3 regions of the Vibrio tasmaniensis genome follow, and region 1 is predicted to be linked to each of the others. Evidence: predicted binding sites of a transcription regulator. Region 1 holds the regulator's gene; each other region holds the start of a gene.
The links. Region 1 encodes PurR, which represses purine synthesis genes. Its sites were predicted from a motif close to TNANGNAAACGTTTNCNTNA; they were not measured.
Positions count from the first base shown of each region.

Region 2: a site for PurR is predicted at 3,495-3,514, ahead of pckA (phosphoenolpyruvate carboxykinase (ATP)). Genes of this name have one in related genera too.
Region 3: a site for PurR is predicted at 3,145-3,164, ahead of pyrD (quinone-dependent dihydroorotate dehydrogenase). Genes of this name have one in related genera too.

Region 1 covers NZ_AP025510.1:1,181,916-1,190,093, forward strand. The annotation lists gene glgC (glucose-1-phosphate adenylyltransferase) at 1-157, shown strand, start outside; gene glgA (glycogen synthase GlgA) at 147-1,601, shown strand; gene OCV44_RS05530 (alpha/beta fold hydrolase) at 1,884-2,681, shown strand; gene OCV44_RS05535 (putative signal transducing protein) at 2,808-3,125, opposite strand; gene OCV44_RS05540 (TVP38/TMEM64 family protein) at 3,189-3,869, opposite strand; gene OCV44_RS05545 (TfoX/Sxy family DNA transformation protein) at 4,024-4,614, opposite strand; cyclic di-GMP riboswitch class I at 4,742-4,827, opposite strand; gene purR (HTH-type transcriptional repressor PurR) at 4,998-6,002, opposite strand; gene torD (molecular chaperone TorD) at 6,321-6,968, opposite strand; gene torR (two-component system response regulator TorR) at 7,256-7,969, shown strand; gene elyC (envelope biogenesis factor ElyC) at 8,066-8,178, opposite strand, start outside.
Region 2 covers NZ_AP025510.1:3,071,161-3,079,338, reverse strand. The annotation lists gene OCV44_RS13735 (AsmA family protein) at 1-1,542, opposite strand, end outside; gene pckA (phosphoenolpyruvate carboxykinase (ATP)) at 1,697-3,322, opposite strand; gene hslO (Hsp33 family molecular chaperone HslO) at 3,660-4,553, opposite strand; gene hslR (ribosome-associated heat shock protein Hsp15) at 4,572-4,958, opposite strand; gene gspC (type II secretion system protein GspC) at 5,238-6,161, shown strand; gene gspD (type II secretion system secretin GspD) at 6,203-8,178, shown strand, end outside.
Region 3 covers NZ_AP025510.1:1,668,917-1,677,094, reverse strand. The annotation lists gene OCV44_RS07730 (NAD-glutamate dehydrogenase) at 1-1,477, shown strand, start outside; gene OCV44_RS07725 (IS4-like element ISVbsp1 family transposase) at 1,541-2,863, opposite strand; gene pyrD (quinone-dependent dihydroorotate dehydrogenase) at 3,292-4,302, shown strand; gene OCV44_RS07715 (cell division protein ZapC) at 4,576-5,130, shown strand; gene rlmKL (bifunctional 23S rRNA (guanine(2069)-N(7))-methyltransferase RlmK/23S rRNA (guanine(2445)-N(2))-methyltransferase RlmL) at 5,640-7,760, shown strand; gene OCV44_RS07705 (glutaredoxin family protein) at 7,828-8,046, shown strand; gene OCV44_RS07700 (ABC transporter ATP-binding protein) at 8,024-8,178, shown strand, end outside.

The DNA.
Region 1 (8,178 bases):
TGAAGGTTGCGTACTTCGTCGTGTTATCGTCGATAAAGATGCAGATATCGCACCTGGAACACAGATTGGCGTAAATCTGAAAGAAGATAAAAAGCATTACCATGTCTCTGACGATGGTGTAGTAGTTATTTCCAAAGGAGCTCGAGTTGGTTACTAAGACTCTCTCGGTACTTTTTGTAGCGTCTGAAGTTGAAGGCTTGATTAAAAGTGGTGGCTTGGCTGACGTAGCCAAGGCACTGCCAAAAGCGTTACAAACACTCGAACAAGATGTTCGAGTGACCATCCCTGCTTATAGAAACATTCCGAACATTGGTTCTGCTGAAGTTATTTTGTCGACCGAGCTCGATCATTGGCCTCATACTGCTTATCAAGTCAAAAAGTTGAGTGTCGAAGGTGTTCAAATCTTCGCTATTGAATGTTCCAAGTATTTCGATCGCCCTGAAATGTACGCAGAGAACAATCAAGCGTATGCCGATAACGGAGAGCGCTTCTCGTTCTTCAGTACGGCTTGTTTGGATATGCTTCCTAAGCTCACGTTCCAACCTGATATCATTCATGCAAATGACTGGCACACAGGGTTTGTGCCTTTCTTGCTGAAATCACGTTATCAACAACACGATTTCTTTGAAAATACGCGCAGTGTTCTCTCGGTTCACAATGCAGTTTTCAAAGGGGTGTTCGCATACGATGAACTGCAATGTCTGCCAGAGATGCACAATTACAATGTGCCTGAAGCATCTGTAAGTGACACGCATGTCACCATGCTAAAAGCAGGGGTGATGTGTGCCGATAAGATCAATGCAGTAAGCCCAACGTATGCAGAAGAGCTGAAAACGGAGTTAGGTAGCCATGGCATGGCAGCAGAGTTCCAACATCGTTCGGCAGACTTATTTGGTATTCTCAACGGTTGTGATTATGGAGCTTGGAACCCGGAAACAGACGCTTTCCTTCCTCGTAAATTCAAAGCGACGAAACACAGCATGACTCGTGGGAAATCAGCTTGTAAGCAAAAACTGCAACAAGATGTTGGCTTACCCGTTACCGATTGTGCGGTTTATGGCATGGTTTGTCGTCTGACCAACCAAAAAGGCGTTCATTACTTACTGCCTATCATCGAGCAGTTCTTGAAAAACGAATTGCAGATCGTGATTGTCGGTACTGGTGACCCGGTTTTGGCGAGTCAATTGAAAGAGCTATCCGCACTTCATTCAGACAAGTTCTCATTCGTAGAAGCCTACAATAATGAGTTGGCGCATTTGGTTGAAGCGGGTTCTGATTTCTTCTTGATGCCTTCTGAATTTGAGCCTTGTGGCTTGAACCAAATCTACAGCATGGCTTACGGCACTTTGCCTATTGTGCGCTCTGTTGGCGGTTTAAAAGACAGTGTGAATGATTACGATCAGGATCCAGAAGTCGCGACTGGGTTTGCTTTTGAAGAGCCAACACCGCAAGCATTGCTATCGGTATTGCATCGTTCATTACTACTTTATGCTCAAAATCCATCTGAAATTAAGCGGGTTCAACTTTACGCGATGCAACAAGACTTTAGTTGGGAAGATGCGGCCAAAGAATACTTGGCCATGTACCATTCAGCATTTTAACTTGTTGACTTAGCTTTAAAATTAGCTGGCGGACAACAACAGCTCGTAATAAATGAAGGCGCTCTAATTGTAGAGTGCCTTTTTGTTTCCTGGTCAGATCACATCACGTTTACGAAGAGAAAGCTTGCAAACTCATTTTAGTCAGGTAGAAAATGTGGTCAGGTATTCACATGACTAGTGTTGGGTTTGACACTATTATCACTTAAAATTCTTCATTGCGTGATATCCTTAGTCATCGCCTTGTGATGAGGCTTAGCTCCATAAATAAATTAAGCGATAGGTATGTCTGAGAGTTTATTATTTCATAAAACATTTACTCACCCTACGAGCGATGAGTGGGTTGTGTTTGTGCATGGCGCCGGAGGCAGTTCCTCCATTTGGTTTAAGCAGATCAAAGCCTATAAACAGCATTTCAACTTGCTTCTCATTGACTTGAGAGGGCATGGTAAATCAGACAATATACTTAAAGATCTGATTTCGAACCGTTATACGTTCAAATCAGTAACGCTCGATATACTTAAAGTGTTAGATCATCTAAAAATCCGATCCGCACACTTTGTAGGCATGTCTTTGGGTACGATTATCGTTCGCAACGTGGCTGAATTGGCGGCAAGCCGAGTACGTTCTATGGTGCTTGGTGGTGCCGTTACTAAACTTAACACTCGTTCTCAAGTCTTAATCAAATTAGGAAACTTGAGTAAGCACATCATTCCTTATATGTGGTTATATAGCCTTTTTGCTTATGTTGTGATGCCGCAAAAAAGTCAGAAAGAATCACGTCACCTATTTATCCGCGAAGCTAAAAAGCTGTGCCAAAAAGAATTTAAACGCTGGTTTATTCTCACGGCTGATGTCAATCCATTGATGAAGTATTTTAAAGACAGAGAGTTGCCGATTCCGACTTTGTATTTGATGGGGGAGCGCGATTACATGTTCATCAAGCCGGTTAAAGAAATGGTCGAAGCGCACGAGTCGAGCGAGTTGGTAGAAATTGCCAACTGTGGGCATGTATGTAATGTAGAAAACCCTGAAGAATTCAATCAACAATCTATCGCTTTTATTCAAAAGCAAATTCAGTGATTCTCTAGGTCCTTGATCAGAACATACTTGAATAGAATTGAAATAAAAACGGGAAGCTAATAATAGCTTCCCGTTTTTTGTAGGAGGAGGTATCTAACCGAATGGTTTATGGTCTTTAGAGCTTCCCTATTCAGGTGAAGCAGCACCACACTGCCAACAAGAGCCAAATTGGGCTTCATTAACTTCATGACACTTTCCACAACGCCACTCTTCATAGATGATCGAATCTTGCTGTTTTTGGTAGTCATTGACGATCGTACGGGCTTTGCTAGCGAGCTCTGGCTCATATAACCATACGTAAGGGTCTGTATCCTCAGTAAATGGGATTTCCCCTTTTAAACCAAACAAACCCTCACCACGGACTTCACACGCAATATTCTCACTTTCTAACAATCCACAGATGATATGAGCTTCTGTCGGATTCGATGCACTGAAGATTTTCATTGAAATAGAACCTTATTTGGCTGCATGCATTATTTAGCTATATAAGTTATTTAGTTATATTCGCTACTCAGCGACAGGTGCTGAGCGAAATTTATTCATCAACCATTTGGCAATAATTGGGAACACACCCAGCAAGGCAAATGACAACAGTACTGAGGGAGACACGATACCCGAAAGTGAATCAATTTCTGCGAGTTGAGTTCCGGCATTCAAGAAAACGGCAGTACCCGGCAACATCCCGATTTGACTTGTAATGTAGTAACGACTCACCGACATCGGTGTTAGACCCATCAACAGATTAATAAGGAAGAATGGGAATACGGGAATTAGACGCAGAGAAAACAAGTAAAATGCGCCGTCTTTTTCAACGCCTTTATTGATGGTGGCTAGCTTGTCACCAAACTTGGTTTGGATCCAGTCACGTAACAAGTAACGGCTACTTAAGAAGGCGAGGGTTGCACCAATGGCACTCGCGAAAGACACCAGTAGTAAGCTGTTCCAGAAACCAAACAGCGCAGCCCCTAACAGCGTAACAACGGCAGCGCCAGGAATTGAGAAAGCCGTAATCATGACATACGCGACAAAGTAAATAGCGGCAGCGGCAATGAAATTGCTCTCGATGTAGTCATTTAAAACAGCTTGTTGGGCTTTTGCATTTTCAAGCGTGAGGTACTGGCCAAAATTGACGCCTAACAAGACGATGGTTATGACCAACACAACACCCAATATCATTTTCTTACTCATTGGTACTTCCTCTAAATTTTCAATGCATACCATTAGTTTTTCAATGTATACCATTAGTATAGATAGACAGGCAAAGCATAGGATAACTTTCACCAGATATAAAAAAAGCCGCAAAAATGCGGCTTAGTTATCTAGATAATTTGCACTGACAATGTTAGTTGACGCTATTGATAAGCTCTTCACGACGTTGCTGCGGTATAACAGACCAATGTGTACCATTGATCGCGCCTTCTAGTGCCCACAGCAGTTCAATACTGACAGAAGACGCATGCGATTCTTTGATGGCGTTAAATGCGTTTACAGAGCCAGATTCATATAAACGTTCTACAGAATCAATTCCTGCCTTTTTCAACATCCGCTCAGTGGCGAGTCGAAGATTAGGCAGATCTTTGAGTCGAGTTGGTTTAGCAGAAGATTGTTCAGCTTTCTCTTCTTTAGCAAAACCTAGAGACGTAGTCGCAAGCTGCAAGATTTTTTCTTGGTCTTGCCATAAGCTCTCAGGTAAAGCGAAATATTTAGTAACGACAGGGAAACCACGTTTTTTGTAGACGTAAGGTTGAAACCCTTGTTGTTCGAATTGTTGTGTTGTGCATTTGTCAGCTCGTATATGCAACTGGTCATTCACAACCAGGGCAAACATTGTGTCATCAGCAAAAAGCCCGAATCCACCAAACATTGAGCGTGACTTAATTTTTCCTAGGGGCTCAAATAATTTCATTGAGTCCTTTAGTATCGGTTTATCCATGTTATTTATCTCGGTGTATTTGAACTACGCCACCAAATAAGCAGGTCCGAGAGATTAGCAAAATGTTGCAATTAAATTGTCAATAGGCTGTAAATTACTAAAGTATTAGTAGTTACTGCATTTTGCCATCGGTAACCCCGCTACCATACCAACGAGTGGTTTAGGCCGGAAGCTTTGCGTCCCACTTTTTCAAGTGGTTTGCCCTGTGCGTGACTGGGTTATTAGAATAAAGTTTTTGTTGAATTAGGCTCACACTTCTTATTTCAAAATGTGACGTTGCTTCAATTAATGATCTTTGAATTATGCATGCAAGTGCACTTTGTTTGTTGAGAAAAAAAACGCACCTAAAGGTGCGCTTGATTAAACTAAACTCATTACATCAATTAATTTAACGTTTTAACTGTACTTCGCTCAACAATTTCAGGGTGCATTTCGAAGACGCGTTTTTCGTGGTCTTTGTCTTTTATACGCTCTAGTAGTATTTCGAATGCATTTTTACCAACACGGCGCTTAGGTTGGTGAACCGTCGTTAACGGTGGAGAGAAGTATTCAGCCAATTCTATGTTGTCGTAACCGATCACTGAGATATCTTCAGGAATACGAATTCCTTTTTCTTGCAATCGGCTCATCAAGCCTAATGCCATGGTGTCGTTAAAACAGAATACAGCAGTAGGGCGATCTTCCATCTCGATGATTTGGTCGGCAGCAATTACAGCTGTGTCACACTCAAAGTTGCCTTCAATGATCATATTATCATCACCGGCAATCTTTGCTTCATTGAGTGCGCGTTTGTAACCGGCGATGCGCTCAACACATGCTGCTTTGTCTAAGTGGCCACTTAAACATGCGATCTTGGAGTGACCGCGCTCAATAAGGTATTTGGTTGCTAGGTAGCCACCTTCTTCAGAGTTATCGATGATCTTATCAGCCTGAGAGCTTTCAGGGCCCCAGTCCATGATAACTTTAGGGATGTCTGCGTGACGGTCTAACATCTCTCTTAGTTCTTCAGTTAGGTCAGAACACATAACTAAGATGCCATCTACACGTTTCTCTGCAAGCATGCGAATGTAGTCACGTTGCTTTTCGTAGATACCGCCCGTATTACACAAAATCAAAGTGTAACCTTGACGGTAGCAGTAGCTCTCAACACCATCAATAACTTCAGAGAAGAACAGATTGGTTGATTGAGTCACTAACATACCGATAGTGCGTGTTGTATTGCACTTCAGACTACGAGCAACGGCACTTGGCGCATAGTTAAGTTCGTCTACGGCTTTATTAACTTTTTCTTGAGTCGCTTCAGCAACAAAGCGAGTTTTGTTGATTACGTGAGAAACGGTTGTTGTTGATACGCCGGCTAAGCGTGCGACATCTTTTATAGTGGCCATGTTTTTATCCTAATTAGAAGCTACTTTCCCAAAGTACGGAATGAAGTAGCCGTTAAGCTACCTAACTAAGAGCTTAAATTTGTAGGGCTCTTTGGGTACTAAAGTGCTAAAAAACAAAAAACCGCTATTGAGCGGCTTGTATTAACACCAAAATGCTCTGAACTTTACTAAGTGTAGCATTTCGTGAATGTTTCATATTTTATCGTTTGCGGTCACAATTTTAGACTGACTAGAAATTACTCGCAATAAAATTCACCCAGAAATCCGGGTGAATGGTCACAATTCTATTGAATTTATTTATCGATTCGTCAAAAAAGCTTATTCGCCAGCTAGGTATTGAGTGTCCAGTTTACAGAATGCCAATAGCAGAGATGAGACTGAAGCGTAGAAACCGAATGGGTCAACGTCATGACATTTAACGTTGAACTTTGGTACCCAAGTAAGCAGTTGCTGTTCGATAAATTGTTGTTGAACTGCGAAGGATTTTTCTAGTTCTTCTTCAAGCTCGGTTTCGTTCGAACGAATGATGAGATTACCTAGAAAGTCGAGTTCGATAGCAATGTGATCAGCTGGCTCTTTTAGGTCTTGGTTAACCACTAAGTTGTGTTTAGCCATGATCTCTTCCATATCTTTTGCTGGCTTATCGTTTAAAAGGCCAGTCTTGCCGATATACATAGAAGCGTAAGGAAGTGCGCCATGTTTATCTGTTTTTAAGAACAAGTCACAGAAGTCAGCAGACAATTCTAATTGAGCATCTTCACGTGTTTGTAGACGGTTTAGTGCATCCACTAAGCTATCAATCGCCGGCTTTAGTGTTTCATTTTCGCCTAAGCCTGTAAGGAAAGAACGAATTTCAACAGAGTGGTAGTGATCAAGTTCTTCTTGAGTGAGCTCTTTAGCGAACAAGCGTGATAGCCACCAGTATATTTCTGCTCTTTGCTCGTTGAACGCTTTCGTATCTTTCATTTCTTAGATCCTGATTGAGTCTTGTGGTGTGTGTATACCGAGCATCGTCAAGTGATTTGGGTATAGGTACACCAAGGCTGAATAACAAGGTTATTTGCGAAACGCAAAGTGACTCGTTAGTAGTAATACCTATATTGAATTGCGATGGGCGACAAATAGCAAGGTTTAAGATTGTCTTGTATCAAAAAAAAATCATGTTTCTGGCTTTTATCTTCTGTAGTACTAGAATTGTTACGAGTTATGAATAGAATGGTCAATGAAACTATTAAATAAGAAAAGTGGTGTAGATGAGCTATCACGTATTAGTCGTAGAAGATGATGTGGTAACCCGCAGTAAACTGGTTGGATATTTCCAGAATGAAGGTTACACAGTGAGCGAAGCTGAAAGCGGTGCTCAAATGAGAAAAATGTTAGAAGAAAATAACGTTGACCTCATTATGTTAGACATCAACTTGCCAGGCGAAGATGGATTGATGCTAACTCGCGAATTACGCAGTCAATCAGACATTGGCATAATTTTAGTTACTGGACGCACGGATAGCATTGACAAGATCGTTGGCCTTGAAATGGGCGCTGATGATTACGTTACTAAACCTTTCGAACTTCGCGAGTTGTTGGTTCGAGTTAAAAACCTCTTGTGGCGCATTTCGGCGGCTCGTAAGACAGCAGCGGTTGCGGTAGAAGAAGCAGGAGACGAATCTGTGGTTCGTTTTGGTGAGTGGACGTTTGATATACCTCGCCGTGCATTAAGTAAGAATAACGAGCCGGTGAAATTGACCAAAGCGGAATATGAACTGTTGGTTGCGCTCTCTTCTTACCCTAACCAAGTTTTAAGTCGTGAACGTATCTTGAATATGATCAGCCATCGAGTGGACGCGCCGAATGACCGCACTATCGATGTATTAATTCGCCGTATGCGTGCAAAAATGGAGTTTGATCCTAAGAACCCACAAATTTTTGTGACGGTTCACGGTGAAGGTTACATGTTCGCTGGTGACTAACTTTCCTTTGGATACCGACTATAGTCAGTAACGATACTTGAAAGTAAAAAAAACCGAGACATCAATGATGCCTCGGTTTTTTTGTTACTGAACTTTTTAATTGTTTATCATCGGAGTACTGCTCTCGACAGGGTCATTACTTGTGTCTAGCCAATCTCGCAAGCTTTGCCAAACTAATCCCATCGTCTCATGCCAATAGCGCTCAGTCT
Region 2 (8,178 bases), 1.3 Mb from region 1:
TGCGTCGAGCGGTAGTTCAAGTTGCTGCAGCATGGGCGCAATGGGTAACCCATCGGCAGAAATATCTATGCTCCATGGCTTACTGATTTGGTTGAAGTCGAGTGTTGCGTTGGCTTCAATATAGCCGTGTTTTAGTGGGACAAACAGGCGTGTCAGCGTCCATTTTCCTTGCTCGCTATTCATTTCAAGCACAGGTTGAGCGCTAATAATGTTTTGGTAGCTGGCATCATTCGCACTGGCCATCAGCTTTCCTTGCCACAGACCTAGCTTTCTATCCTGAAGAAGTTGAACTTGATCCCCCTCGATATGTAATCCTGAGACCTGCCAGTAAGGCTTTTGTGCGAGTTGGATAAGTTGGCTGCGTTCTATGTTAAGTCGGCTAATTTCGACATTCTGGAGCTGCGTGAGCCAAGGTATTAGGCGAGAGGCGGGTAGAGAGCTATCTTGGCTTTCTGTAATCCACTTGATGCTTTGCAGGTCGAGCTGTGCTAATTCAATGCTGTTAGGGGTGACTTGGCCATTCAGTTGAACCGTGCCTTGTAGGAACTGTGTATAGAAGTCTTCAATTAGAATCTGGTTCGGGTCTAAATTGAGCTTGATACTTGGCTCGATGAACATGTCATCATCAATGGTCACTCCTTCTGCTTGCAGAGAGAAAATGGCTTTCTGTTGTTTCCATAGCTCAAAAGGCAGTTGGACATTTTCTAGTGAGGCATCAAAGGCTGCGAGATGACCATCTTGCCACTCCACATCGCTGCGCAAAATATCCAAGCTGTTGATGTGATTGATCTGAATACCGGCTACATCCCACTCTTTGCTTAGGAGGCTTTGGGTCTGTTTCTGATTGATTCGTAAGCCATCGACGGTCACATTCACCAACGACCAATCTTGCTGATACTGCTCTGCTTGACCAGAAATTTTGGCACCACGCCAGTCAAACGAAGCGCCATACAGGGTGCTATCACTTGATTTAAGATCTAGGTCAATCAACAGGTTATCGAACGCTTCGCCTTGCCAATACAGCTGTGAGGCAGAAAGTTGGGTTTTTCCATAAGGTAGAAGTGAGTTGTCGTTGTTCCACGTTGGGTCGGAGATCTGAAGGTCGATGCCTCGCGCGTTAAAGTCTGGGGTTGAAAAGTCGAGATTGTTGATGGCCAGCTGGTGGATCTTAATGCTTGGCTGGGTAAATAAAGAGGTGAGCGTTTCTAGGTCGTCGGCTTCTAACTGTAGGCCACTGATCAAAACAGATTCAAAGACCAGTTTGGCCTCCGTAATCGAGCTGGAGCTGAACCAAAGGTCAATCTTGTCGATATACAGCGGTGTTTGTTTTTCAGGTTGGCTTTGGGTAATGCCCATTAAGGTGATGTGATAAGGCGACTGGTACTCAACATCTTCAATGAGCACAGGTTGTTCAATCGCATGTTTGATAAAAAAGTTAGTAATATCCGTACGGTATTGGGTTTGCAGGCTTAATAGCAATGCTGCGATAGTTGCAACGGCGATAGCCAACGCAATGCCGAACACCATGAATACCTTTTTCATTCCCTGAAAGCCTTAAATTTCAATCGTCTTAAAACAGAGTGGAACAAAAAGGGTCAAGCATCAACAAAAAAGCCCCTCAAAAGAGGGGCTTGCTACAAAAATATCATTTTAAATTGGGCGTTCGCTTTTGGCTTGGCCCGAGCAGATGATTGGGTTAGTCCAGTTGAGGGCCAGCCGCAACCAGTGACTTACCTTCAGCGTTGTCTGTGTACTTATCAAAGTTGTTGATGAAGCGCTCTGCTAGATCTTTCGCTTTGCTTTCCCATTGTAGAGGGTCAGTGTACGTGTCACGTGGATCAAGAATCGCTGGGTCAACATCGTGCAACGCTAGTGGTACTTCTAGGTTAAACATAGGGATAACCTTAGTCTCAGCTTGGTCGATTGAGCCATCTAGGATAGCGTCGATGATGCCACGAGTATCTTGGATTGAGATACGTTTGCCAGTGCCATTCCAACCAGTGTTCACAAGGTAAGCTTCAGCGCCAGCTGCTTCCATACGCTTCACAAGTACTTCAGCGTACTGAGTTGGATGAAGAGTTAGGAATGCCGCCCCAAATGCCGCAGAGAACGTTGGTGTTGGTTCAGTAATACCACGCTCTGTACCTGCTAGTTTCGCAGTGAAGCCAGATAGGAAGTGGTACTTCGTTTGCTCTGGAGTCAGTTTAGAAACAGGTGGTAACACACCAAATGCATCAGCAGTCAGGAAGATAACCTTTTGAGCGTGACCGGCTTTTGATACTGGCTTAACGATGTTGTCGATATGGTGAATCGGGTAAGAAACACGAGTGTTCTCGGTTTTTGAGCCGTCATCAAAATCGATAGAACCATCGCCACGAACCGTTACGTTTTCTAGTAGCGCATCGCGACGGATAGCATTGTAGATTTCAGGTTCTGCTTCTTTAGATAGGCGAATGGTCTTGGCGTAACAACCACCTTCGAAATTGAAGATACCATCGTCATCCCAACCGTGCTCATCATCACCGATTAGCTCACGTTTAGGGTCGGTTGAAAGGGTTGTTTTACCTGTGCCTGATAGACCGAAGAAAATCGCCACATCGCCTTCTTCACCGACGTTAGCACTACAGTGCATTGAAGCAATGCCTTGCAGAGGAAGTAGGTAGTTCATCATTGCGAACATGCCTTTCTTCATCTCACCGCCGTACCAAGTACCACCGATGATTTGAACGCGTTCTGTTAGGTTGAAAGCAACGAAGTTTTCAGAGTTGAGACCCTGCTTTTCCCAGTTAGGGTTAGTTGTTTTAGCACCGTTCATTACCACGAAATCAGGTTCGAACGTTGCTAGCTCTTCGTCTGTTGGACGAATGAACATGTTCTTAACGAAGTGCGCTTGCCATGCTACTTCAGTGATAATACGTACACTTAAGCGCGTATCAGGGTTAGCACCACAGTAACCGTCAATGACAAACAGGCGCTTGCCAGATAGCTGAGTTGTCACAAGCTCTTTAAGCTCATCCCATACTTCAGTTGTAATCGGTTTGTTGTCGTTTTTGCCTTGATCTGACCACCACATGGTATCGCGCGTGGTGTCATCTTTAACAATGTACTTATCTTTTGGTGAGCGGCCAGTAAAGATACCAGTGTCAACCGCAACAGAGCCTAGTTCCGTTACTACGCCTTTTTCGTAGCCTTCCAAACCTGGCAGTGTCTCTTCAACGAATAACTGCTCGTAGCTAGGGTTACGAAGAACTTCAGTAACGCCAGTCAGTCCGTGCTTAGTTAGATCAATTTGTGCAGCCTTAGTATGTTCCATAACGGTCATAGGTGCTCCTTGTAGGATATTTTGTAGGGATTTTGTATTAATTTTTTATTGTTATCTGCTCACCATGCTAGCAACGAGGCTCGGGGGAAACAGGGATATAGCTCAAAAAATATCCATATTAACCATGGGGTTTTAAGCGCCTCATCACATATTGGCCTGACTAGTCTATCCTGTACGCAAACCTTTGCGCTAGAGGAGAGAACATTATTAATTGATTAAAATTAAGAGGTGATTTTATTACGAGATGTTACGGAGTTTGCGATATTTTGATCACAAAAAAGGCCAGCGTAGTGCTGACCTTTTTGGGGTAAATTACGTGTTTTTGGTACGCCGTAAATTAATGAACCGTATTGCTGCCTTTATCTGCCGCTTCTGCATACAGAGCATCAACATCATTCTTGTCGAACGAGTAGTTTGTGCCACAGTAATCGCAGTGTAGAGCAACGCTGCCTTCAGTGCTAAGGATGTCGTAGATCTCTTCTTGAGCGACAGTAATGATAGCGGCACCGCTTCGGTCACGTGAACAACCACAGAAGAATTCAACCGGTTGTGGTGTGAACAGTTGTACTTTCTCTTGGTTGTACAAACGGTAAAGCAGTTCGTTTGCTTCTAGAGTGAATAGCTCTTCATTTTTAACTGTGTCAGTTAGCTGCTCTAGGTGCTCGAAGTCGTCTGGCGTACCAGTGCCGTCTGGCATCACTTGTAGCAACATACCAGCAGCGTGTGCTTTACCTTCATGCTCGCCAGTGCGCAACCATAGACGTGTCTTTAGCTGTTCAGAGTTTGCGAAGTAACCTTCAAGGACTTCAGCTAAAGTGTCACCTTCAAGACCAACGATACCTTGGTAACGCTCACCTTTTTTAGGATCGATAGTGATCACTAGGTGACCTTTACCTATTAGATCGTGCAGGCCAGCGTCGTCGGCAATGTCACCATCAAAGCGAGCAACGCCACGGATCTTCTGATCGTTATCGCCATTGATAACAGCTAGAGATACAGGGCCATCACCTTGCAGTTGCATGGTGATAGAGCCTTCAAACTTTAGAGTCGCTGTTAGTAGCGTCGTTGAAACCAGTAGCTCACCCAACAGCTTTTGTACTGGCGCTGGGTATTCCTTGCTAGAAATAATCTGTTGGTATGCTTCGTCCATCTGTACCAATTCACCACGAACTGATAGGTCTTCAAATAGGTAGCGATTTAAAACATTACTTGTAGACATTGGGTTGGCCATTTGGCTATTCCTTCTAGCTTATTGAGTCTTGAACTTGATGATGTCACGACGTTGCTTTTTATCTGGGCGACGTTCTGGTGCTGGGTTATGAGCGTTCAGTTTACGTTGTGTTGCAAACTCTTCTCTCTTTGCCAAGCTCTCGGTGGTTTCTTCATAGAGGGTTTGAGCTATAGGAGCTCCACCACGATGGGCCGAGATTTTCTCGATTGTCACCGTCTTTTCTTCATTACCTTGGCGCAGGGTAATCACTGCTCCAAGTTCGACAATTTTACTTGGTTTGCTGCGCTGACCATTATAGTGGACTTTGCCACCATCGACCATATTGCGAGCAATAGACCGGGTTTTGTAAAAACGAGCTGCCCACAACCATTTATCGAGTCTGACAGCTTCATTAGTAGTTTTCATATAGGGCTGCGCCTTATTAAGTGAGAAATGAATGCGGTTTAACTGTAATGAACAGTGCGCAACATGCTTTTAATTACATTAAGTAGAAGCTTAAAGTGGAGGCGGTTGGCATTTTTTTCAAGTCATAATACAAAATAGCCATGTAATGCCGCTTTATAGATTTGCTATGATATAGTTCAGGATCTTATGCTTAAATAAGCTTGGTATCGAACGAATGAATAAAAAAGCTGAAAGTTTAATGATTTGCAGCATTTGTCGTCATGAAAAGGGGCAAGGAAAGTGAACTTTTTAGAGCTCAAAAATCGCGCAGGAAATTCTCCTGTGTTGAGCCGCTTATTAGAAAATGGATTTGTACTTCAGCAGAAACTAAGCCTAGCGATGTGTTGTATGTTGATTGCAGCTTCCGCATGGATTTTAGGGCAGCTTGCATGGTTTATTGAACCTGCTGAGCAAACCGTCGTGCCTTGGAAAGCAACAGCTTCATCATTTTCTACTCCTCAATCGACCCTTGATATATCTTCTTTGCAGCGGAGCAACCTTTTTGGTGCCTATAACCCAACCACGCCAGTTGTGGTTGAACAGCAAGTTATCCAAGATGCGCCAAAGACACGATTAAATCTAGTTTTGGTCGGTGCTGTTGCCAGTTCTAATCCAAAACGGAGCTTAGCGGTGATCGCTAATCGCGGTACGCAGGCGACCTACGGAATTAATGAAGAGATAGAAGGCACTAGAGCTAAGCTTAAAGCCGTATTAGTCGACCGTGTCATTATTGATAACTCAGGTCGAGACGAAACCTTGATGCTTGAAGGTATTGAGTACAAGCGTTTAGCTGTCTCAGCCCCTGCGCCACCTCGCGCTTCTTCTTCGGTTCGTGGTAATAACCCTGCTTCAGCAGAGCAAAAGCTAGATGAAATTAAAGCGAAGATAATGAAAGATCCGCAACAAATCTTCCAATATGTTCGACTGTCCCAGGTCAAGCGCGACGATAAAGTGATTGGTTATCGAGTGAGTCCAGGCAAAGATTCAGAACTTTTTAACTCAGTAGGGCTCCAAAACGGAGATATCGCGACTCAGTTAAATGGGCAAGACCTGACAGACCCCGCTGCTATGGGCAACATATTCCGTTCTATCTCAGAGCTGACAGAGCTAAATCTCGTCGTCGAGAGAGATGGTCAACAACATGAAGTGTTTATTGAATTTTAAAACTTTGCGTCTAACGAAGGACGAAAGTGTAGGAGAAGTACGTGAAGCATTGGTTTAAGAAAAGTGCATGGTTATTGGCAGGAAGCTTAATCTGCACACCCGCCGCCATCGCGAGTGATTTTAGTGCCAGCTTTAAAGGCACTGATATCCAAGAGTTTATTAATATTGTTGGCCGTAATCTAGAGAAGACGATCATCGTCGACCCTTCGGTGCGCGGAAAAATCGATGTACGCAGCTACGACGTACTCAATGAAGAGCAATATTACAGCTTCTTCTTAAACGTATTAGAAGTGTACGGCTATGCAGTCGTTGAAATGGACTCAGGTGTTCTTAAGATCATCAAAGCGAAAGATTCTAAAACCTCGGCAATCCCAGTTGTTGGCGACCGTGATTCGATCACAGGCGACAGCGTTGTGACACGTGTTGTGACGGTTCGTAATGTCTCGGTTCGTGAGCTATCTCCTCTGCTTCGTCAACTGAATGACAACGCGGGCGCGGGCAACGTGGTGCACTACGATCCTGCAAATATCATCTTGATTACCGGCCGTGCGGCGGTTGTAAACCGTTTAGCAGAGATCATCAAGCGTGTAGACCAAGCGGGTGATAAAGAGATTGAGGTCGTTGAACTAAAGAATGCTTCCGCCGCGGAGATGGTGCGTATAGTCGATGCACTAAGTAAAACCACAGATGCTAAAAACACCCCTGCCTTCCTACAGCCTAAATTAGTTGCCGATGAGCGTACCAATGCAATTCTTATCTCAGGCGACCCTAAAGTACGCAGTCGTTTAAGAAAGTTGATTGAACAGCTTGATGTGGAAATGGCGACTAAGGGTAACAACCAAGTTATCTACCTTAAATACGCAAAAGCGGAAGACTTAGTCGATGTGCTGAAAGGCGTGTCTGACAATCTGCAATCAGAGAAACAAACATCAACTAAAGGCAGTTCATCGCAGCGAAACCAAGTGATGATTTCCGCTCACAGCGATACTAACTCGTTGGTGATTACCGCACAGCCAGACATCATGAACGCGCTGCAAGACGTGATCGCTCAACTCGATATCCGTCGTGCTCAAGTTTTGATTGAAGCCTTAATTGTTGAAATGGCAGAAGGTGACGGCGTTAACCTAGGTGTGCAGTGGGGCAACCTAGAAACGGGTGCCATGATTCAGTACAGCAATACCGGTGCATCGATTGGCGGTGTGATGGTGGGTCTAGAAGAAGCAAAAGACTCGACAACAACTAAAGCGGTTTACGATAAGGATAATAATTTTCTACGTAATGAAACCACGACAGAAAAGGGTGACTATTCAACGTTAGCATCTGCTCTTTCTGGCGTTAATGGTGCTGCAATGAGTGTGGTTATGGGCGACTGGACTGCCTTAATCAGTGCGGTTGCGACCGATTCAAACTCAAACATTCTGTCTTCTCCAAGTATCACGGTGATGGATAACGGCGAAGCGTCGTTTATCGTTGGTGAAGAGGTGCCCGTTCTAACCGGTTCTACAGCAGGTTCAAGCAACGATAATCCATTCCAAACGGTTGAACGTAAAGAAGTGGGTATTAAGCTAAAAGTCGTGCCGCAAATCAATGAAGGTGACTCGGTTCAACTGCAAATAGAACAAGAAGTATCGAACGTATTAGGGGCAAACGGGGCAGTAGATGTTCGTTTTGCTAAGCGTCAGCTAAATACGTCAGTGATTGTTCAAGATGGTCAAATGCTGGTGTTGGGGGGCTTGATTGACGAGCGTGCACTGGAGAGTGAGTCTAAGGTCCCATTCTTGGGTGATATTCCTGTTCTTGGACACCTGTTCAAATCAACCAGTACTCAGGTTGAGAAAAAGAACCTAATGGTATTTATCAAGCCAACCATTATTCGTGATGGCATGACAGCCGATGGTATCACGCAACGCAAATACAACTTTATCCGTGCTGAGCAACTGTACAAGGCAGAGCAAGGCTTGAAACTAATGGATAACGATAATATTCCAGTACTTCCTAAGTTTGGCGATAGCATGAA
Region 3 (8,178 bases), 490 kb from region 1:
TGGCCGTGACCTGAAAGCTAAGGTTGTTGGTGAAGGTGGTAACTTGGGTATGACTCAACTGGGTCGTATTGAATACGCGTTGACGGGTGGCCGAGTTAATACTGACTCTGTTGATAACGTTGGTGGTGTTGACTGTTCGGATAATGAAGTAAACATTAAGATCTTCTTGAATGGCTTGGTGTCTAATGGTGATCTAACCGTTAAGCAACGTAACCAAGTGCTTGAATCGATGGAAGATGAAGTGGGCGAAATCGTATTAGACGACGCATATTGCCAAGCTGAGTCTATTTCGGTTACTGAGCATCAAGGTGTTGGCTTAGTAAAAGAGCAGATCCGCTTTATTCATACAATGGAAAAAGCAGGGTACTTGGATCGTGGTTTGGAATACATCCCAGATGACGAAACATTGCTTGAGCGTGAAAAGCAGGGTCAAGGTCTAACAAGACCAGAGCTTTCTGTACTTGTCGCTTACGGTAAAATGGTACTTAAAGAAGATCTTGTTAGTGATGATATCGCTAATGATGAATTCCATGCCCAACAGCTTATGCAATACTTCCCAACAGCGTTACGTCGTAACTATTCTCAGCATATGGATAACCATCCACTACGCTCTGAAATCATTGCGACGGCACTGGCTAACCAAATGGTTAACGAGATGGGTTGTAACTTCGTTACTCGTCTGCAAGAAGAGACGGGCGCAAATATCGTTGATATTGCCAATGCATACGCGGCATCACGTGAAATCTACGGTCTTGGCAAAGTTCTGAAGAGCATCCGTGAACTGGACAATGTTTCAAGTTCTGAAGCTCAATACGAATTGATCTACCATGTTCGCCGTACACTTCGTCGCTTGGCTCGTTGGTTGTTAAGAAACCGTACCGGTAAACAGTCAGTGAAAGCACTGATTGAACTTTACCAAGGTGATGTTCTTACTATCACAGAGAAACTGGATGAAAACCTAGTGGCTTCTGAAGTAGAAGAGCATAACGCAATGGCACAGCTATGGATTGACCAAGGCGTAAACGCTGAGTTGGCTAATTCAGTCGCGCGTTTGTCTAGCTTGTACTCAGCACTGGATATATCCACAGTGGCTCGTGAGACGGGTAAAACGGTACAACAAGCGTCTAAGCTTTACTTCAACCTTGGCGACCGTTTGTCTCTGCACTGGTTCTTGAAACAAATCAATGGCCAAGCAGTCGACAACAACTGGCAAGCGCTGGCACGTGCAGCATTCAGAGAAGATCTGGATTGGCAGCAACGTCAGCTAACTGGCCAAGTGCTTAACTGCGGTTGTGCTTCAGACCTCGATGTGATTAAAGCGCTTGATGATTGGATGGAAAGTAACTCGGTTTCTTTACATCGTTGGGAAAGCATCTTGAACGAATTCAAAGTAGGTTCGGTTCATGAGTTTGCCAAGTTCTCAGTAGCACTGCGTGAATTGATGTTGTTAAATCTAAATTGCATGTCGACAGATTAGCGATTAGATAAAAACGAAAGACACAAGGGCAGGCCATAAGGTCTAATGCCGTTCGGATAAGCATTACTGCTTGAATCTGAACGGATATTTGGCTGGGACAAAGAGGACTGAACGTGGAAACGTTCGGTCCTTTCTTTTATCTGGAAGAATGAAGTGACTCAAACTTTCTCTCATCCTTTTCAGTTTTACAGGTAGAGTTCCGTCTGGACTTAAAGCTAACCAACGTAATTGCGCATCAATAAGGTTAATTGCGGCGGTAAAACTGACCCTAGTCGCTCGAACCCCGGCTTCTGAAGCTATCTTAACCATCTCTAATCGCACTAAGTTATAGGCAAGTAATACGCCCCAAAGCTCTTGCTTCACACCGGCAGAAAAACGACTTCGTAAAGTGACGTGACTTTGCAGTTGAGTCTGTTTAATTTCACCATAACCTTCTTCTATCTCCCAGCGTTGCCAATAAATACGCAGCAGGCTTTCTAGCGAGTATTTACTAGGGTCTGTAAGTGAAGTAATAAAACCTTTTATCTCACCTTTTGGCTCTTGATATAGGACTAATCTGGCTTCCCAACGTGCGGGTAAATTCGGATTCTGCCGTTGAGCTTGAGGAGAGATAGGCATTGAGATAAGCATGTCGTTCTCCGCATATTTCTCCAACACTTCATAGCGTAGTTTACGTTTTGCAGGCATTAACCAGTGCGCATTTTCCGCACTCTCTTGCCAGGACAGCAAAAGGTCTGCCGAGAAATAACAACGATCAAATAAGGTCAATGAGTGTGCGGGGATGTCATTGAATAGGCGCTTAGCTAAGGTCGTTTCACCGACATGACAACCATCAAAAGCCGCCCCCATAATCATTCGAGTTTCTGTTGACATCAAAGCGACTAAACGAAGTTGAGGGTAAGGTTTCAATTTTTTGGAGATGAACCCAAATTGTTCAGCGTTCTCTGGGGAATCCTGACACCGAAATGTTGTTCCATCGACAGCAAGAACATTAAGCTCTAAGTCTTTGTCTTGTTGAAGGATATCTCCGTTCCAAGCCTTTACCGTTGTGTGAAACAGAGCCGCTAACGGACTCTCATCTAGACGTCGGCGTGAATCAGTTAGGACACTGGGTGCAACACGAGACCAGCTATCTTCAGGTTTAGGCTGAAGTGCAATGTCTAATGAACTGCATACCTCTTTGATAGACATGTTGCGTTGCAGCCCCATCCAAATAACTAACCAGACAGCTTGCTGAGCGGGAAGTCGGCGTCGTCTTATGCTCGCTTTATTGGTTTCAAGAAGAGCTTGTTCTATCCACTCAATCTGAATGGCGTCGACGACAGATTCATAATTGTCGGCATCTTCAATGGTCTCGTGTGCCATTGCTAATTCTTGTTCAAGCATAAAAAATCCCCATCAACGTTGTTGATGGGGATTATCTGCTAACTGCAAGATCGTTCAAGTCTTCTTAAACGATCGGCATTAAGGCCATAAGGTCTGCCTTTTTCGTTCTATAAAGTGGCATCAATAGGTCTAATGATTTTTGACGGACCCACTTCGACGGAACCTTGTTTGTTGTTAAAAGAGCGGGTGGCTGTAATATGCTAGAGACTAGAGACTAGAGACTAGAGACTAGAGACTAGAGACTAGAGACTAGAGACTAGAAATGAGTAAACTGACTGCAGAAACGATAACGTTTGCTTAATAAAGAACCTCATTCGCTAACAAACTCGATTATCTTACCCTTACAGACAGTAATAGATTGAATAGTTGGGTAAATAAGTAAATAATATCGCCCCGTTTACACGGGGCTTTTTTCTATCGGAGGCACAATGCTCTACCGTCTAGCCAGAACTGGCTTTTTCCAACTTGATGCCGAAAAGGCACATGATCTTGCAATTCAAAATTTCAAACGCTTCACAGGCACTCCTATTGATCTTTTGTATCGCCAACAATTACCTAATCGACCTGTAGAATGCATGGGTCTTACTTTTAAAAACCCAGTAGGCCTAGCGGCTGGCCTAGATAAAAACGGCGAATGTATTGATGCATTTGGCGCAATGGGTTTTGGTTTCGTAGAAGTAGGAACGGTGACTCCTCGTCCACAAGCGGGTAACGATAAACCTCGTTTATTCCGTCTTGTTGAAGCTGAAGGTATCATCAACCGCATGGGGTTCAATAACCTAGGCGTCGACAACCTTATTGAGAACGTTAAGAAGTCGAACTACGACGGCATCTTAGGTATCAACATCGGTAAGAACAAAGACACACCAATTGAAAAGGGCGCTGAAGATTACTTGATCTGTATGGAGAAGGTATATCAATACGCTGGTTATATTGCTGTGAACATCTCTTCACCAAATACTCCTGGACTTCGTTCTCTACAATACGGCGAAGCTCTAGACGATCTATTGTCTGAACTTAAAGCGAAACAATCTGAATTAGAAGAGAAGCATGGTAAATATGTTCCTCTTGCTCTTAAGATTGCTCCGGATCTAAGTGATGACGAAATTAGCCAAATTTGTGAATCATTGATCAAAAATAAGATCGATGGTGTGATCGCAACAAACACAACATTGGATCGTTCAATCGTTGAAGGCATGAAACATTGCGATGAAGCGGGTGGCCTAAGTGGACGCCCAGTTCAATCTCGCAGTACGGAAGTAGTTCGTAAACTTCACGAAGAACTTGGTGACGCATTACCGATCATCGGGGTAGGTGGTGTTGATTCGTATGTTGCTGCAAAAGAGAAAATGATGGCAGGCGCGAAGCTTGTACAAGTTTACTCTGGTTTCATCTACAAAGGCCCTGGTCTGGTAGGCGACATCGTTAAAAATTTATAGCCCCCCGAAAACCAGATCTTTTATAAACCCAGTACTTATAAACCCAGAGCTTATATAAACAGAGTTATCAAAAAGATTTGGTTATTTTAGGAAAGCTATAATTTGGCATCGTCTTACTAAAAGAGACACTGTAACTCACTGAGTTGTAGAGAGAAGCGATAAGAAAGAGGAATTCATTTCCTCTTTTTTTTTGCCTATTGCTCAGTAAAATTACTGTAATTGAAGGTAATTTTGCGTTTTACCTAATGGAATGGTTCAACAGTGTGAGACGAAATGATGCTTAAACCTAGCGATACATGGAGTTGGTATTACGATGAGCAGCAATGTTCATTAATGCTAAACCTCGGAGAGGATATGATTTTCAAAACGAATCTGGTCCGCAATAAGCTGGTGGACTGCGCGTTTAGAGATAATGAATTCACCGTTGATGACGCATCTTCATACCAAACCTTCAAAGAACAAATTTCTGGCTTAGAATTGTCTGAGCCTCGCCAAGCTGAACTCGCACTATATTGCGTGGCAGCAAAGCGCTTCCACAAGCCTGTACAGCCTAAAAGCTGGTTCTTCGATTCACAAGGCGCTGGCCACGAATCTCCTCAAGAAGGGGATATCGTACAAATGAATAACGAGCACAGCCTAGGTTACTTCATTGTATTAGAGGTGGGAGAGTGTGCGAGCCTATGTGCATTTGTCGACTTAGAAGAGTTTCTGCTCACACCTTCAAAAGGGTTACGCTTTGGAGACTCGATTAAAGTGATGCACGATAGGATGGTAGACGCGAACTCTATTCTTCATTTTCACCATACACATATTGCAATGGTCGGTTAATTCCCCAGTTTAGTTCATCATTTCTAACACACATTGCAACGCATAAACCTATCAAACCTTCCTTAGAATCGGCTCAATAGCCGATTTTTTTGTGCCTAAAAAACCTCATCCAGATAAATACATCACCGCTTAACTATTTAATTAGTGAACTTGTGACTGTTTTTTCATCTTAATTTCTGCCTATTTTCATCGGCAGAAGTGTAAATTACCTCCCTTTATTCCCTGTTTTTGTGCTTTTGTAGCTAACTTTCAGTCTTAAATTGTATCTGGTATATACCAATTTTAAGGTGAATATAAATTCACACTGCCGCATTGGTCGATGTTTGGTCATAAATTGTGCTGATTCGATAAGTCTTATGTTCTAAGGGGATGTGGGTAAGCGATCGCTTCATGACTGTGTGTTTGCTAGCCAGTTAGTCGAAAGATTCAATGAAAAGACAAGTTTAGTGTGATGCTCTAATAACAAATTCAGGTATAATCGAGCTAATTTTTATCAATAAAAGAACACTATGAATCAATATCTAGCGGTTACCTCAAACGGCCTTGAGAATTTATTAGTTGAAGAACTAACCCAACTAGGGATTACAAATGCAAAACCTGTTCAAGCAGGTGTTAAATTCAAAGCGACCAATGAGCAAATTTATCGTTGTTGTTTATGGAGTCGTTTGGCTTCTAGATTTGTACGTGTCCTTTCTGAATTCACTTGTATGGACGACATGGATTTGTACCTATCAACCACTGCGGTTAACTGGGTAAATCAATTCCATAGCTCTAAGCGTTTTGTTGTTGACTTTAACGGTACAAACAACGAAATCCGTAATAGCCAATACGGTGCGATGAAAGTAAAAGATGCCGTTGTTGATAGCTTTGAGAAAAAGTCTTTGCCTCGTCCGTCTATCAGCAAAGAAAATCCAGATATTCGTATTCACGTTCGTCTACATCGTGATAAAGCGATTCTTGGTGTTGATATGGTAGGTAGCGGTCTTCACCAACGTGGTTACCGTCCAGAATCAGGCCGAGCACCATTGCGTGAAACCCTTGCTGCTGCGATTCTTCTTCGTAGTGGCTGGGATGCGACTAAGCCTTTCCTAGACCCAATGTGTGGTTCAGGTACGTTAGTGATTGAAGCGGCAATGATGGCTGCGAACATGGCTCCAGGTGTTAAACGCCAGAAGTGGTGTTTTGAATCACTAGAAGATTTTGAACCAGAACTGTGGGCTGAAGTGAAAGCTGAAGCGAACGTTCAAGGTCGTCGTGGCGTTAAGAAAGTAGAGTGTAAGTTCTATGGCTACGACAATGACGAGCGCATGATCAAAACAGCGCGTGACAATGCTCGTCGTGCTGGTGTTGAAGAGCTGATTGAATTCGAAGTAGGCGATGCTGCAAAGCTTAAGCGTCCTACAGAGTTTGCTGATGGTGTGATTGTTTCTAACCCACCTTATGGTGAGCGTCTTGGCACAGAGCCGGGTTTGATTGCACTTTACACGGCATTCGGTGCACAACTTAAAGCGGAATTTGGCGGTTGTAACGCGTCAATCTTCTCTAGTTCTGACGAACTGCTTAGCTGCTTACGTATGCGTGCAGACAAACAGTTCAAATTGAACAATGGTGCGTTACCGTGTCACCAAAAGAACTACTCAATTTCAGATCGTCCGATGTCAGAGCGTCCAACGGGTGAACAAGAGCAACTTATTGCCCCAGACTTCGCAAACCGTCTTAAAAAGAACATCGGTAAAATTGGCAAGTGGGCTAAGAAAGAGCAATTAGATTGTTACCGTATCTACGATGCAGACTTACCAGAATACAATGTAGCGATTGACGTATACCCAGGTCACCTAGTGATTCAAGAATACGCAGCACCTAAAGATGTACCGGAAGAGAAAGCAAAACGTCGCTTAACCGATATCATCCGTGCTTCTATTCAAGTCACTGGCGTTGAAGCAAACAACGTGGTTCTTAAGGTTCGTCAGAAGCAGAAAGGCCGATCTCAATATCAAAAAATGGCTCAAGACTCCTCTAACCTAGAAGTGAACGAATACGGCGTTAAGCTGATTGTTAATCTTCATGACTACTTAGATACGGGCTTGTTCTTAGATCATAAGATCACTCGTCGTCGTATTGGCGAAATGGCTGCAGGTAAAGATTTCCTTAACTTATTTGCTTACACAGGCAGTGCATCTGTTCATGCTGCTGTGGGTGGCGCACGCTCTACAACAACCGTTGATATGTCTAATACCTACCTTGAGTGGGCAAAACAGAACATGGAGCTTAACGGCCGTGTTGGTCGTCAACATCAGTTTGTTCAAGCTGACTGCTTACAGTGGTTGGTTAAAGAGCAGGGTTCTTACGACCTGATCTTCATTGATCCCCCAACGTTCTCAAACTCTAAGCGTATGGATCAATCTTTTGATGTTCAGCGTGATCACATTCAATTGATGGAAAACCTTAAGCGTCTTCTTCGTGAAGAAGGCACGATTGTGTTCTCTAACAACAAGCGTCACTTCAAAATGGATGTAGAAGGCCTAGAAGAGTTAGGTCTCAAAGCTCAGAACATCTCAGCTAAAACGCTTCCATTGGACTTCTCTCGTAACAAGCACATTCATAACTGCTGGTTGATTACACATAAGTAATTAAGAGACTGTATAAGGATATAGCGTGCTGACTCTCTACAGTACAGAAGGATGCCATCTATGTGAGATGGCATTCAAACTCACGGAACAGTTAAACATTAGCCATCACGTCAACGTTGTCGACATTGCATTTGATGATGAGCTTTTTTCCCGTTACGGGGTCACTATTCCGGTGCTCAAATTTGAAAGCTCTGACTTTTCTCAAAGCTCAGAGCTTAACTGGCCATTTGGCTTGTTAGAACTTAATGATTGGTTAAAAAAGAATGGCATTACTTACAATTCATAACGGGCAATTAGCGTTTGGCGATCACCCGTTATTAGATCGTGCGGACTTTGCACTGCAAGAAAACGAACGTGTGTGTTTAGTAGGGCGCAATGGTGCGGGTAAGTCTACGTTGATGAAAATCCTGTCAGGGAA